DNA from 3 places in the Lysinibacillus sp. OF-1 genome. Region 3 is predicted to be linked to each of the others. Evidence: riboswitches for the same ligand, from Rfam matches in the RefSeq annotation. Region 3 holds a riboswitch; each other region holds the start of a gene.
What was found. A riboswitch is a leader RNA that binds a small molecule or an ion and turns the genes downstream of it on or off. The one in region 3 is predicted to bind S-adenosylmethionine.

Region 1 (5,420 bases), 710 kb from region 3:
ATACTTTTCATTAAGTATAAGGAATGAATTAAATGTTTGTGATTCTAAAGTACTGTTTTATAAAGGCGGCTTAAGATGAATTATAATATCATATTTTTTGATGTGGATGGAACACTGATTAATTACGAAGATGGCTGTGTGGAAGAAAGCACAAAGCAGGCCATTCAACTTTTGCAGGAGAGAGGAATTCACCTTGTAGCGGCTACAGGAAGACCTTTATCGATGTGTCAGGAGATACAAGCGCTAGGGATTGAAACCTTTATTACAGCAAATGGGGCATATGTGAAACACAAGGATTTAATCATACATAATTCAAAATGTACAAGCTTTTGCACGTGAACAGCAGCATAGCCTCACATTTTTTACAGAGCAACTATCGATGAATGGCATTCAGCATCCAGCTGCTTTCAATGCGATGCAGGCAACTCTATCTTTACGAAATTTTCCGGTTGTGAATGAAAAAATTGTGGATGAAGAAGTTTTTCTCATGTGTCTATATGCAGATGAGGAGGCTGAAAAAAGATATGCTAGCCAATTTCCGCATATATTTTGGCAGCGATGGCATCCTTATATTGTGAATGTATTACAGCAGGATGTTGCCAAATCGATAGCTGTTAAAGCGGTACTAGACCATTTTAACATTGATCCTGAAAATGCTATTGCTTTTGGAGATGGGGATAATGATATTGATATGTTAGAGCATGTAGGGCTAGGTATTGCTATGGGAAATGGTAGTGCAGCTCTAAAAGCAGTTGCGAATTTTGTTACAAAGAGTTCCACTGAAGGTGGTATTGACTTTGCTTTACGGCAGTTTCAAATGATATAAAGCTGCTGAAGGTCTTAAAGTCGATGCCTCAGGTTCTCTTAGATCTATTGAAGGAACTTGTTAATCAATGCGTTTTAATAAATTTTGGGTGGGATGTTATATGGCACATCATGTGCAATCTCTAATTGAACATTACGGGTATTTGGGTATTATCGTGATCCTAATTGGAGGCATTGTTGGGTTGCCACTTCCTGATGAGGTCTTTCTAACATATGTTGGCTACAGCGTTTATATAGAAAGCCTTGAACACATTCCCGCTTTAGTAAGTGCAATGATTGGTGCAGTTGGCGGTATTACCTTAAGCTACTATATCGGCTATCGTTTTGGCTTACCATTATTGCAGAAATATGGACCCAAAATTCATATTACGGAGCAAAAAATTGATTTTACAAAACAACTGTTTACTAAAATTGGGCCAACTTTATTATTAATAGGCTATTTTATACCTGGTGTACGACATCTGACAGCCTATATTGCGGCAATTAATAATTATCCATATAGAAAGTTTGCTTTTTTTGCCTATACAGGGGCATTTATCTGGACTTTCACATTTATAACGTTAGGGAGGATGCTTGGGGAGAAGTGGCGGTTTGTTGGTTATTATTTATCCCATTATAGTATTTATCTCATCCTATTGTTTGGCCTCGTAATGCTCATCGTTTACTATCTATTCAAAAAAAGAAATATACGAAAATAAAGGTCTGTATGATTCAACATATGAATCGTACAGACCTTTGTGTTATGGCAAAATAGCAAATGAGCGTACAGGGAATCCAGATGCCTTTTCAGGCTTAGGGACGATATTGAAGATAATTGCCCCCTTCGCAGGTAGCTTGTCCAAGTTAGTCATCAACTCAATTTGATAGATGTTTTGTTCAAGCACGAAGTATTCGCCGTCTAGCTTACCATTTTTGTGAAAATCAGCGGCTGAATCAGTATCAAATGTTTCATGGCCAAGTGCACTTATTTGACGTTCCTTCAATAAAAATTGTAATGCCTCTAAGCCCCAGCCTGGTATATGGTTATGTCCATCCATATCTTGGTTACTAAATGCCTCTTTATCTGGCCAGCGCTTACTCCAATCCGTACGTAGCGCTACAAAGGTACCTGCTTCAATTACTCCATGTTGTGCTTCAAAATCAAAAATATCTTGCACACTTAGCGAGAAGTCATGATTGCTAGCAGCTTCTCGTGATTTATCAATAACGACAAGAGGAAGAACTAGTTCTTTTAGTTCTAATTCTTCTAGATAGCGGGAGTCTCGCACAAAATGAATGGGTGGGTCGATATGTGTGCCATATTGTCCTGGGAACGTGAATTGTTGTGCGAAGAACCCGTCATCATGAGAGAATAATGTTTCAAATTTAGCATCTTCAAACATAAAAAAATGTGGGGAATTAGGGCCGAATGTATGTGTTAAATCAACCCATTGTTTTGATTTTAATAATTGTAATGCTTGTAAAAGTTGGTTTGACATTGATTTCACTGCTTTCTGTTAAAATTAGTAGAACATAAAAAAGAGTCCCCTTAGAAGAGGACTCCAGAATAAGCAACGGTAGTTCTTCTTCTCATCTTTCAGGCTTAAAATTTTGCCAATTGGAATTAGCACCATACTGTTGAGCTGGTTGCTGAGACTTCATCGGGCCAATCCCTCCGTCTCTCTCGATAAGAAAAGTGATATAAGAATTTTCAGAAATAATAATAAAAACACTTTAGCATAGAATTTTATAGTTTACAAGTTCGATAGAGATATAAGGGTAAATTTTTTTACCAACTTAAATTTATGGTTATGCCACAACAACCATTATCCATAAGACGTATTCTGAAATTGTCTGGTGTATAATTTGCATCAAATTTCATCGTAATGCCTGTTGATGTGATTAATTTATCAACCTCTGTTTTATTTGAAAGCTGTGCAGCATTCATTAGATCATGTGCAAATTGTTGAGAGCTATCAATTTTATCCGTAAGCAATTGAGCCTGTTGCATGATCGCCTTTATCCGTGTAGCTGACATTTTTAATTTATGTGTGTCGACAGGTGGAAAGGGGGTAGTGTTCGGCATTGCTAAATGTTGAGGAATAGGTCTAACGGCAAGCTGCTGGGCAAGTGGCGACGTTGGGTAATGATAAGGATGAACAAAGTACGGATAAGGATTGTAATACAATGTAATTCCTCCTATCCTATAGCTGATATCTTATCTTATGTAGCTAAACGTCTTTAGGTGTTATTTTGCAGTGCAATGTCTGTCCTAATCATTTAAAAAGGAAGCCAAAGTGAGCTTCCTCTTTTAGCCGAGAACATGTAAGACATCATCAATTTTTTTACTATGAGACAGAATACCGTAATTCATCCATGTTAAAAAATCCACTTCATATACACAGTTGGTTTTAACTGCAGCTAGATTTTTCCACATAGAAGTTTTTAAAATCGTACGCTCCTCGTTCTCGTAAATGGAATGTTGTTTATCAAAAGTAATAAATAAATGATCCGCATCTAATTGCAGCAATTGATCAAATGTCAGTGGTGCTTTACGTTGATTGTGCGGAATACTCCAGACAAGTGGATGTGGCATTAAACCGAGGTCACGATATAAAATTGGCCCCGTATAGCCACATTCAGGACCCGCATATAGAGTAATGCCAATGGCTGAAATGCGAAGAAATGCCACACTTTGCCCATAAACGGATTTACTAAGAATTCCTTTTGCTTGCTGTACCTTATCCTCATATTGTAGGATCACGTCTTGCATCAAGGCGGTTTTTCCTGTTAAATCAGCAATCTTAAACAAAGTAGACTGCCAGTTCTCTCCAGGATGTGAGATATGACAGATGGGAGCTACTTCATTTAAATGATGACAGGATTCCCATCGCTCTATACCTGCATCTAGCATAATTAATGTTGGTTTATAGTGAAGGAGTCGATCCATTTCTCCATTTTGTACATCGATATCAGGCACTTCTTGTAGACCTAAATAGTCTTGTTTTCCCCATTTTGGATGACTGAATTGAGCAATTGGTGTAATCCCAAGGGCGACAAAGAAATCTTCTAAGAATGGTGCAAATACACGTAGATTGCTGCTTTGGTTTCTTCGATATTGTCCTGGAGAGATGCCGACATGTTCTTTAAAACGACGATTGAAATAATACTCATTATTAAATCCGATAGACTGACTAATTTCAAATACCCGATCATTTGTTGTCATTAATAATTGCTTGGCTTTTTCAATGCGAATGTTATTTAAATAGTGAAGAGGGATTTGCCCTGTAATCTCTTTGAACATACGGGTATAATTCCATCTTGGAACATCAGCTAGCTCTGCCAACTGCTCGACAGTCCACTCTTTTTCAAAATGTTTATGCAAATAGTTAATGGATTGCTCAACAGATTGACGATCATTTTTTTGCACCAGCTTGGGTATTGTTTGATGTAAGAGCAATAACATCAGCTCTTGAAAGTGTACATGCTGCTCAAAGATGGTGTGCTCATCCTCCGCTAGACGGTTCTGATAAATGGCTTCTAGCAGTCTACGACATTGCGAAAAGGGGAGAAGACGTTGCTCTTTGACACGCTTAAAAGGGCTAGTAGTCTGTTTATTGCAAAGATGGACAATGTTGAACTGTAATTGATAAAAACAAAGGTGCTCGTTTTGAATGCGTATATTAGCCGTGTTATTAGGAGGAATCGATATGCACTTTTCTTCACTAAGATGAATGGTGTTATGATCTATTTCTAGCTTTCCGCTGCCACTCATTACGATGAAAAGTGTATAGAAATCACTATTAAACTGCTGCTTGTTCGTTGATTGAATCACATAAGAAATAGTTTGTAACGTATAGACATGTGTTAAGTTACCCATTGATGATTCACCCCTTTATAATTGAATTTGGAGAACAACACAAAGAAAGCTCTCTGAAGAGCTTTCTTTCATGTTGTTGAAAAAAGATGATGTCAACGGCAGAAAAAGCAAATTTGCAAGGTGAAAGGTTGATTTCCGTTCCGCCAGCGCCCTTTCCAGGGGGCGTCCGATGAGCCGCTTCACTCACTTACGCTCGCTCCAGGGTCTCATCTGTGACGCTAAATCCCCTAGGAGTGACGCTGGCTCCACTCCAATCAACCATTCTGCAAAGTGTCTTTACTTTTTTTCATAGTAATATAGCGATTAAATAGCCCATTATTTTTAGAGGGAATAAGCTCTTATTTTCAATGTGGGGAAGTGATGTGTGACAACACCTCTCCATAAAGAGTAGTGAAGACCTTCGCCTTATTTGAAAACCTTTGCTAAAAAGGTACCATTTTTGTGGGTTGGAGTGGAAGGCTACTTGACTCCCATGGGATAGCGAGACAGGCGAGCCCCTGCACGGAGGAAGCGGCTCAGCGCTCGCCCACAGGAAAGCAAGTAGCCTGCAACGGAAATCCATTTTCATCTTTCACAAAAATTTTATGGATGGTTTTGTTTTTCAACGCTATGCAAAGAAAGCCCTCATAAAGAGCTTTCTTTTGAAAATTATTTCACGAACCATTTCTCAAGATCATCATATTTCAGCAGGTTAGCTGTGATAGCTCCAGACTGCCAATATGTTCGATCCGCAATA
Region 2 (5,420 bases), 1.5 Mb from region 3:
TTATTAATATTAGATCGTACAGCAACGGCGCTGGCACAGCTATTAATGCGAGAGTTTTATATTGAGGAAAAAAAGAATATTGAGGATGCTACAATTTTAGTCGATTGGATTGATCAAAAATTATCTAAGGAAGAAATCTATAAATTTATCGTTACACATTACGCGGGCTATACACAATCTAGTGGAGCTGTCTTTATTTTATCCTCTCCTACTACAATGACAAAGACACAGGAGGATATGGTCTATAGTAAGCTTTATTATCGAAATCTCTTTGAGCAACATGGATTTATGCCATTTTTATTCGAAAGAAAAAGCTATATTATTTTTATTTTACTTCATACGAAAGACAGTAAAGCTATTCGTGACATATTGAATAGCATTTTTTCCACACTGCCCAATACCGACTTTTATAAAAAGCAGCAAGCACAAGGTTTTCAAATAGCCGTTGGAAAGGTTGTTTGCGATGTAGAAGAAATTCCTAAAAGCTATCAAACTGCTTTAGAAACTTTATATATTTGCCGCAAAGTGCAAACGTCCTCTTTCTTTTATGATGATTTGCATTTATATCATTTAATCTATAAATTACAAATGCAAGTGAATTTACAGGAAGTGATTTACGATTATTTACAGCCCGTTATTGAGTACGATAAAAAATACAATAGCAAGCTTCTTGAAACATTACAGGTTTATTTACAAACAAATGGCTCCAAGCAGCAAACAGCCAACCAATTATTTATTGTTCGTCAAACACTCTATCACCGCTTAAGAAAGCTTGAAGGTTTACTAGGTGAAAATTTCATGAAAGGACATAACCGCATTACATTAGAATTTATGCTATTGGCAAATTCATTGATTGAGGATAAGGGCTAGAAAAAAGATGGCACGCTCAAAAGATTACTCCCTCTTGAGCGTGCCCCTCTATTAGCCTTTCACGACAACATCATGATATAGTCCTGGTCTACGGTCGTCATAAACTGGAATTCTTCCACGTACTTCATCGACAATAGAAAAATCTACATCAATCACCGCTACTTCTTCATCCTCTGCACCGATCCAAAGTACTTCTCCCCAAGGCTGTATAATCATCGATTGGCCATTAAAGTTTTCTACCTTTTTTGAAATGCGATTAACTGCTATTACAAAACATTGGTTCTCAATCGCACGAGCTTGCAGCAATGTTTTCCAATGATCAATCCTTGGTGTTGGCCACTGGGCTGGTACAAATAATACCTTTGCTCCTTGTAATGCGTGTGCACGTAACCATTCTGGGAAACGAATATCATAACAAATGACCCCAGCAGCTTCAATATCTCCTAGAGCAAATCGATTCATTTCATCCCCTGCTTCTAAGTAGAGATGCTCATCCATTAAACGGAAAAGATGTGCTTTGCTATATTCCCCTACAAGTTCTCCATTGCGATCTAATGTATACATCGTATTATAAAATTTGTCGCCTTTCTTCGTTGAAACAGAACCACCTACAATATGTACACCAAGTTCCTGTGCTAATTCAGCCAAGAAGGATTTCGTACGTTCACCATCGACATCCGCTAGTTCAGGCAGCTTCTCTAACGCATAGCCTGTATTCCACATTTCAGGCAGCACAATGATTTCTGCTCCTTTTTTTGCCACTTCTCGAATCTTGTCCTCAGCTCGTGCAAAATTTTCTTCTACTTTGCCAAAGCCAACATTTAATTGAATACAACCGATTTTCATAGCCATTCCTCCTCTAGACAATTAACAAAAAAAGTAATACTATTTGCTTCATATTCTTCAATAATAATTATTATATTCTGAAAAGGGTGATCATGCATGGAATTCTCTAAAAAACTACAGCAACTACCCACTCAATTTTTTGCAGCGTTAGTTCAAAAAGTAAATAATGCCTTAGAAGAAGGTCGCGATGTCATTAATCTTGGTCAAGGAAATCCCGATCAACCAACGCCCCCTCATATCATTCAAGCATTACAGGAGGCGGCTGAAAATCCACAAAATCACAAATATTCACCATTTCGCGGTATCGCTGAATTACGCCAAGCAGCTGTCGACTATTATAAACGTGAATATAATGTGAATCTAAATCCTGACACAGAGGTAGCGATTCTTGGCGGGACAAAAATTGGACTCGTTGAGCTACCTTTAGCCGTATTAAATCCAGGTGATACAATGCTCTTACCAGACCCTGGCTATCCAGATTACTTATCAGGTGTCGTATTAGGTGATGTCCATTTTGAAGTGATGCCACTTTTAGCTGCAAATGATTTCTTACCTAATTATCATGCATTACCTGATGAAGTGAAAGAGAAGGCGAAGCTACTTTACCTAAATTACCCGAACAACCCTACAGGTGGTACAGCAACACTTGCATTTTTTGAAGAGACCGTTCGCTTTGCGAAGGAACACAATATTATCGTATCACATGATTTTGCTTATGGGGCAATAGGATTTGACGGTAATAAACCTATTAGCTTCCTACAAGCTGAGGGTGCAAAAGAAGTAGGAATTGAAATGTACACACTCTCCAAAACTTATAATATGGCAGGCTGGCGTATAGGCTTCGCTGTCGGTAATGCCGACATTATTGCTGCCATTAATCTAATTCAGGATCATCTGTTTTGTAGTCAATTCCCTGCTATTCAACAAGCAGCAGCAACGGCACTTACAGCTTCCCAAGAATGTGTGGATGAACTGCGAGCTACCTATGAAGGTCGCCGCAATGTACTCATTGAAGAAGCTCAAAGAATTGGTTGGCATGTAACGGCTCCAAAAGGCTCCTTCTTCGCATGGCTCCCTGTACCATTCGGCTATACTAGCGAGCAGTTTGCCGATTTATTATTGGAAAAGGCTGATATCGCTGTAGCAGCAGGCAATGGCTTCGGCCGATATGGCGAAGGCTATATCCGTGTTGGTTTACTTGTTAGCGAGGAACGCTTACGTGAAGCAATCCATAGAATCGAACAATTACAATTATTCAACCCTTAACCATGACATGAGGCTGGGACAAAAGTAAAAATGTTAGACCGATTATAAGCTCGGTCTAACATTTTTTAATTCAGGAAGGAACATTCAGCTCAGTGAAAAGAAAAAGTTAGTATCATTTTCGCTATTTTTCAATTTTCCTTGGCTGCTGTAAACCGTGTTCTAATGGATAAAATTGAACATGGCCTGTTTCTTCATCAAATTTTCGAAAGTGCTGGATGCCTTGAACCTCAGCTAGCACTATGTCAGCCGTAATAACAGGGTTCCCCCTCTTCATTAAATGCCCCCCTGACACGATGCCCCATTGATCACTCATAGAACCATGGAAATGTGTTTCATATCCCCCATCGCGCTTACATACTACGCCAGAGCCTTGGATCAATTCAAGTGGCCCCTCTTTTTTTATGACATCGCTAAAACTTACGTTAATCTGTGATGTTTCATCAGGTACTAAATAAACAAAGCTACTCTTTTGAAGGCTACCTATACAGCTAACAATTGTTGCTGACTCAATATGGTTCTCCTCACAAAGTGCCTCCATTCCTTCAATAATGTCTGTACCCATTAGCAATCGAGCACTTACAACCTTGCCAAATGAACCTATACCATAATTAACTCTTACAGACATTGCTATCCCTCTTTCATGACGAAATATTATAATAATATAAAAAATTTAAAAAATATTTATTGACTTACTATAACCTATAAATTATATTAGTTCTATCGGAATTACAAAAAAATATGATAAATCTCTTATCAAGAGTAGCTGAGGGACTGGCCCTATGAAGCTCGGCAACCTCCTTTTAGAAGGAAGGTGCTAAATCCTGCAAACGATTATCGTTTGATAGATAAGAGAGGACATTTTTTCATGAGCCTCTCTTAGTTTGTAAGAGAGTTTTTTTATTTTCAAAAACCGATAAAAACAATCTTGGAGGTAGTTTTCATGAAAAAGAAAAATAAATTTTTAGTAGGTTTTGCAAGTCTTACATTAGCAGCAGCTCTAGCAGGTTGTGGCTCTAAAGAAGAGAGTAAAGGTCAAGCTGAAGCAATTAATGAAAATAAAATCGTCGTAGGTGTCACGTCTGGTCCACACGAACAAATCGCAGAAGTTGCAGCGAAAGTAGCCAAAGAAAATGGGCTAGAAGTAGAGCTTAAATCATTTTCTGATTATGTTTTACCTAATACATCCTTATCTGAAGGTGATCTTGATGCGAATAGCTATCAACACGAGCCTTTCCTCGATACGTTTAATAAAGATCATGATACAGATTTAGTAACAGTAGGCAAAACGATTTTAAATCCAATGGGTATTTACTCTGAAAAATATAAATCCTTTGATGACATTCCGGATGGTGCAACATTTGGTTTACCAAATGACCCAACAAATGGTGCTCGTGCCCTCTTTGTTTTACAGGAAGCAGGCTATATAAAATTAAAAGATGGGGCAGATTTAACAGCCTCTATCCGTGATGTAGAAGAAAACAAAAAGAATTTAAAATTCATCGAATTAGAGGCAGCTCAAATTCCTAAGCAGCTTAGTGAAGTAGATGTAGCAGCTATTAATACAAACTTCGCATTGGAAGCTGGCATTAATCCTAAAGATGACGCTATTCTTTTAGAATCTACTGACTCTCCATATGTGAACTATATTGTGGTACGTGCAGAAAATGAAAATGACCCAACAATTAAAAAGTTCGTTGAGGCTTACCAATCTGATGAAGTACGTCAATTCATTGAAGAAGAATTCAAAGGTTCAGTAATCCCTAGCTGGTAATACATTCAGGAAGCTTCTAGTAGCTGAAGAATCTGCCGAAATTCCTCTATGGAAAACGAGCAGATTCTTGCTTTTTAGGAGCTTGAGAAAGGAGCAATCAATCGGATGATTCAATTACAAAATATCTCAAAAGAATATAAGACGAAAAAAGACATCATTAAGGCTGTAGATGGAATCAATCTCCATGTAAAAAAAGGACAAATTCATGGTGTGATTGGCTATAGTGGTGCAGGTAAAAGTACACTCATTCGTTGCGTCAATCTACTAGAGCGACCTACAGCTGGAAAAGTGTTAATCGACAATGTGGACATTACTGCCCTTTCTCTTCATGAATTACGGCAAACACGCCAAAAAATCGGAATGATTTTCCAACATTTTAATCTATTAAAAACGGCAACCGTTTACCATAATATTGCTGTTCCTTTAAAGCTACTTGGCTATAACGAGAAAGAGGTAAAAAACCGTGTGGCTAAATATGCTGAAATTGTTGGATTAACAGACAAACTAGACAGCTACCCTAACCAACTTTCAGGTGGGCAAAAGCAACGTGTTGCTATTGCACGTGCCTTGGCACAGGAACCAGAGGTTCTACTTAGTGACGAAGCAACAAGTGCACTCGACCCTGAAACAACCGAAGCCATTCTTGAATTGTTGTTAAAAATTAACC
Region 3 (5,420 bases):
TCTTTTAATTTAATTAAGCCTTTAGCTTCCAGTAATGATAGCATACGACCGTGGTCTGATACTGAGTTAGAAAGTAAGATTGTTGCGCCTTCAGGCAGATCTTCTAAAGTTTTATATTTTTTTGAGTAAATACCGATTGGTTCAATATGAACGCCACCAGCATTCACGAAATCATAGCCATTATCTTTAATTTGCAGCTCTAAGTATGGAATATGTTGGAAATAGTTTGCATCAAGTATTTTTGAATCTAGATCTTGGTTTGGAAGAACATAATCTGTATAAGTTTCAATTTCAAGGTCGATGCCTTCTTTAGCTAAAATTGATTTTGCTTTATCTAGGATAACTGCGTGTGGTGTATTAGAAGCACCTACTTTTAATGTTACATTGTCTTTACTATCTGTTTGATCAGATGCTGAATTGGCATCTTCTTTTTTATCTGTACCACAAGCTGCTAATGCTAGTACAAGTATAGATAAAAATAATCCTGCTAATAACTTTTTCATTTATGACACTCCCTTTTATTTGTTTCAAATATGTTAGCGGTTAGAACCGGATTAACCTCTTTTAGTCTTACTAACGTTTATCGATCTTCACCGTTATGAGATCACCAATCCATTGAATGATAAATACAACTACTAAGATCAAAATAGTTGCCATTAATGTCACATCTTGGCGATTTCGTTGGAAGCCGTCTAGGAAAGCTAAGTTACCAAGACCACCTGCACCGATAATCCCTGCCATTGCAGTATAACCAACGAGGGCAACAGCCGTTACAGTAATTCCTGAAATTAGTGCTGGTAAAGATTCAGGGATCAGTACTTTCCAAATAATTGTGGATGTTTTTGCCCCCATTGAACGGGCTGCTTCAATGACACCTTTATCTATTTCACGTAACGCAATCAATACCATACGAGCGTAGAACGGGGCTGCACCGATAATTAGAGCAGGTAATGCCGCATTTGCTCCCCGAATCGTACCAAGTAAGAATTTCGTAAATGGAATTAATAAAATAATTAACACGATAAATGGGATGGAGCGGAAAATATTAACGATTGAACCCGTTAAAAAGTTAACCATTTTATTAGCCCATAGCTGATTAGGGCTTGTTAAAAATAGAACGATCCCAATGACTAACCCAAGAATAAATGTGACAACTGTAGAAATTGCCGTCATGTACAATGTTTCATACATAGCTTGCCACATATTTTCCCAGTCTACGTTTGGAAAAAGATTAGTTAGCATTTGCGATCACCTCCGTTTGTACTTCGACTGTATTTAAATAACGAAGGGCTTCAGCCACATTTGTTTTCGAGCCATCAATTTGCACAATCAGTGTACCGTATGCACCGTTTTTCGTTTGCGAAATATTACCATGAACAATGCTTACTTCTACATCAAATTGTTTCACAAGATGTGAGATAACCGGCTGCTCGGTCTTTTCACCAACAAAAATCAGTTTGACAAGTTGTCCAGTTGGATAATTTGTTTTGATTTGTGCCACCGTATCCTGTGTTTCCTTTGTATCCGTAATCTGAGATACGAATTTTTTAGTAATAGCCGCTTGTGGTGCTTGGAAAACTTGCAATACCTCACCACGTTCCACTATTTCGCCTGCCTCCATGACCGCTACACGATGACAAATTTTGCGGATGACATGCATTTCATGGGTAATCAAAACGATTGTTAAGCCTAAACGTTCATTGATATCAACGAGTAAATCAAGAATGGCATCCGTCGTTTCAGGATCGAGTGCGGAAGTCGCCTCATCACATAGTAAAACCTCTGGATTATTCGCTAATGCACGGGCAATCCCTACACGCTGCTTTTGTCCACCAGAAAGCTGGGATGGATATGCCCTGTCACGTCCCTCTAGACCAACAAGTGCAATTAATTCCTTCACTCGTGCTTCACGTTGAGCCTTTGAAACACCTGCTATTTCTAGAGGAAATGCAATATTTTCGGCAACTGTTCTAGACCAAAGTAAATTGAAATGTTGGAAAATCATACTTACCTTTTGTCTAGCTGCTCTAAGCTTTTGCCCTTTAATCGATGAAAATTCTTGACTGTTCACCGTTACTGTTCCTGTTGTCGGTTTCTCTAAACCGTTTAATAAACGAATCATGGTACTCTTACCAGCGCCACTATAGCCGATAATGCCAAAAATTTCACCTTTATTAATGGTAAGGTTGACGTCTTTGACTGCCGTTAATTCGCCATTTGCTGTTTTGTACTTCTTCGTAATATTTTGAAGCTGGATCATAGCGAATACTCCTTTTCTCATATAGAAAACCCCTTCACTCACAGACAAGTAGAAGGGGTCACGTATAATAACGTTAAACCGTTCTCTCATCTTTCAAAGAAAAATCTTTGAGTGATTTGGCACCTTTTCACTTTGTGATGGTTGCCGGGCTTCATAGGGCACTTCCCTCCGCCACTCTTTATAAGAGTTCGATATATTTAATGTTTTAGTAATATATTTGATACTTTACCACGCTAGTAAAGTTCAGTCAATTGATTTTTTTAACAATTCGTATAAAAATGGTACGGATTGAAAAGCATAAATCTTATCTGTCACTTTTCCGCCATCACTAACAAGTAAACACGGAACACTTTCAATTTGGTGCTCAACAGCAACATACTCTAAAAAATTTATATTCGCTTTACCTATTGGTAGCTGTGGCAGTAATTGTTCAATAATGGCCATCATTTTAGATGCCACTGCACACGTTCCACACATCGGTGTATATAAATAAAATGCAGCTTTCTGTCCAGACTGTTTAGCCGTTTCCCACTGCTCTTTTGACCATTCTTCCATTTCCTCACGCAACCTTACAAAATATATTCATTATGGATTGAAAAATGTGCACGCAGTAATATCATCGCTAACACTTTTCTTGGTGTCGTCTCTACTTCCTTATAGGTTGGCATTGTACGTAAATGCTCTGCCTCTGGATAATGTCTGTCCATTAATGCACGTAGCTTATCGCCTGAAGTATCTGCATCAAAAAAAGTAAATAGCTCACAGCTCTCATAGGGATCGAGCAGCTCTTCTAATTGATGCACACCAATTGTACCATTCGTACATAGTATTGTAACATTCTCATTTAAAATTGGCTCAATTTGTAGCTTATCTGAGCGTCCTTCTACTATTAAGCATTTTCCCTCGAACATTACGCCACCTCCATTTAGACATCCCCATTATAAGTCATTATATAACAAAAAACGCCGGTAGTTTCCGACGTTTTTCGATTATAGCTTGTCTTATTCAGCGATCATTTCTTCGTATTGCTCTGCTGTCATTAGTTTTTCAACTTCTGATGCATCAGCAGGCTCCACAACGATCATCCATGCTTTTTCATATGGTGATTCATTAACGAATTCTGGGCTATCTTCTAAATCTGCATTTACTTCAACTACAGTACCTGAGATTGGTGCATACAATTCAGAAACAGTTTTAACTGATTCTACGCTACCGAATGGATCATCTGTTTTGATTTCGTCGCCAACTTGTGGAAGCTCAACGAAAACGATATCTCCTAATTCAGATTGTGCGAAGTGAGTAATACCAATACGTACTTTTCCATCTTCTGTTTTTACCCATTCATGTTCTTCAGAATAACGTAAGTCTTTAGGTGTGCTCATGCAAAAAACCCCTCCATAAATATGTAATATATTCACTTTCAGTGTGCCATACTTCTCCTATAAAAACAAGATTCAATTACGTGCCAGCTTAATTGCAGTCCACAATTTTTTCAAGTTACTTGAAATACATCTCTGTTAAAAATTTGTGACATCTGCCGGTGACTTTATCTCGGTTAGAAGAGTCGTTCGATCCTGTTTAAATACGGCTATTTCCAAGTTTGCTCAAAATCTGATTCTTTAAACCCTAGCGTTACTTTTTGGCCATCCGTTACGATTGGACGTTTGATTAACATCCCATCAGAAGCAAGTAGCCCCAGCTGCTCATCTTCAGTCATTTCCGCTAGCTTGTCCTTTAAACCAAGCTCACGATATTTCATACCCGATGTATTAAAAAATTTCTTCAAAGGCAGTCCACTGGCTTGCCAAATGGCTTTTATTTCATCCTTTGTTGGCGATTGCTCTACAATGTGTACCTCTTCATAGGAAACCTCATGATCATTTAACCACTTTTGTGCTTTTTTACATGTCGTACATTTCGGATAATGGATAAATTGAATCGTCATTAAAATGCTCCTCTACTGTCTTTTTCTGTAGTATACCATCATAATTGTTTCGAATGGTGGAACTTCTCTCATTTTCGTAAGCCTAACCATCCGTTTTGCTGTTCTATTCATCACTTTCTCCATTTTATCCGTCAATCTAGCTGTTCTATCCGTCAGTTTCAAGCTTCTATCCATCTCTCATAAAAAAACCTAGCTATCCTCTTACAGATAGCTAAGTGAAAGTGTATGCTATTAAACAATATATTTTTCAGCTTCGATTAGTTTAACAGAAGCTTCACGTTTCTTCGCAATTAAGTTATAAGGATTATTGCGTGTTAATTTACGAAGTGCAGATAATGTCATACGTGCTGCATCGCCATCTGCTGAAGCAAGAATTGTGTCTTTTGCTTCCTTTTCGATTTCTGTGAATGCTTCTTGGCAGAAGATTTGCGTGTATAGCAATTTCTGCTGTGCTTTTTCAGCGCCATCACGAGCAATTGCCTTTTCTGTACGTAAGACAGCTGACTCCATTGCAAATAATTGGTTAGCGATATTGGCAATATTCACTAATACCTCTTGCTCCTGATCAAGCTTCGCACCAAAGCGTTGTGCTGCTAAGCCTGCAGCTAATACAGCAATCTTCTTAGCATTTTTCACTAAATATTTTTCTTGTGCTAGTGGCTCTGTACCGATGTCTTCTGGCATTAACATTAGCAGCTCTTGCTGTAAATTTTGAGCAACTTGTAATAAAGGAAGCTCGCCTTTTAGCGCCTTTTTCATAAATGTGCCAGGGACAATCATGCGGTTAATTTCATTTGTACCTTCAAAAATTCGATTAATACGAGAATCACGGTAAATACGCTCTACCTCATATTCAGCCATAAAGCCATAACCGCCATGTAATTGTACGGCTTCATCTGCAATATAATCTAATGTTTCCGACCCAAATACTTTCGCAATAGAGCATTCAATTGCATACTCAGCAATAGCACCTGCAATTACTTTTCCTTGCTTTTGCTCTTCAAGGCTTAACTGGCTTAAACGATCCTCAAATAGACCAACAGTACGATAGTTTAATGATTCGGACGCGTACAATTGAGAAGCCATTGTTGACAATTTCTCTTTTGTTAGATTGAAATCAGAAAGCTTTGTTTTAAATTGCTGACGTTGGTTTGTATACTGGATAGCTAACTCCAATGCACGTTTAGAGCCACCAATTGTGCCCACACCAAGCTT

Region 1: another riboswitch for S-adenosylmethionine. It lies ahead of NV349_RS21675 (cyclase family protein); the one in region 3 lies ahead of NV349_RS18235 (methionine ABC transporter ATP-binding protein).
Region 2: another riboswitch for S-adenosylmethionine. It lies ahead of NV349_RS02365 (MetQ/NlpA family ABC transporter substrate-binding protein); the one in region 3 lies ahead of NV349_RS18235 (methionine ABC transporter ATP-binding protein).

What each region holds. Positions count from the first base shown of each region.
Region 1 is NZ_CP102798.1:4,419,134-4,424,553, reverse strand. Features, by position in the region: partial or broken gene NV349_RS21685 (Cof-type HAD-IIB family hydrolase) at 76-826, shown strand; gene NV349_RS21680 (DedA family protein) at 927-1,523, shown strand; gene NV349_RS21675 (cyclase family protein) at 1,566-2,303, opposite strand; SAM riboswitch class I at 2,392-2,498, opposite strand; gene NV349_RS21670 (YuzC family spore coat inner layer protein) at 2,594-2,992, opposite strand; gene NV349_RS21665 (helix-turn-helix domain-containing protein) at 3,116-4,684, opposite strand; gene NV349_RS21660 (ABC transporter substrate-binding protein) at 5,333-5,420, opposite strand, start outside.
Region 2 is NZ_CP102798.1:495,494-500,913, reverse strand. Features, by position in the region: gene NV349_RS02385 (PucR family transcriptional regulator) at 1-870, shown strand, start outside; gene NV349_RS02380 (carbon-nitrogen family hydrolase) at 922-1,716, opposite strand; gene NV349_RS02375 (pyridoxal phosphate-dependent aminotransferase) at 1,813-2,982, shown strand; gene NV349_RS02370 (PPC domain-containing DNA-binding protein) at 3,104-3,607, opposite strand; SAM riboswitch class I at 3,730-3,834, shown strand; gene NV349_RS02365 (MetQ/NlpA family ABC transporter substrate-binding protein) at 3,923-4,753, shown strand; gene NV349_RS02360 (methionine ABC transporter ATP-binding protein) at 4,859-5,420, shown strand, end outside.
Region 3 is NZ_CP102798.1:3,710,684-3,716,103, forward strand. Features, by position in the region: gene NV349_RS18225 (MetQ/NlpA family ABC transporter substrate-binding protein) at 1-503, opposite strand, end outside; gene NV349_RS18230 (methionine ABC transporter permease) at 574-1,242, opposite strand; gene NV349_RS18235 (methionine ABC transporter ATP-binding protein) at 1,232-2,260, opposite strand; SAM riboswitch class I at 2,344-2,447, opposite strand; gene NV349_RS18240 (thioredoxin family protein) at 2,504-2,815, opposite strand; gene NV349_RS18245 (toprim domain-containing protein) at 2,830-3,171, opposite strand; gene gcvH (glycine cleavage system protein GcvH) at 3,262-3,642, opposite strand; gene NV349_RS18255 (arsenate reductase family protein) at 3,849-4,205, opposite strand; gene NV349_RS18260 (acyl-CoA dehydrogenase FadE) at 4,437-5,420, opposite strand, start outside.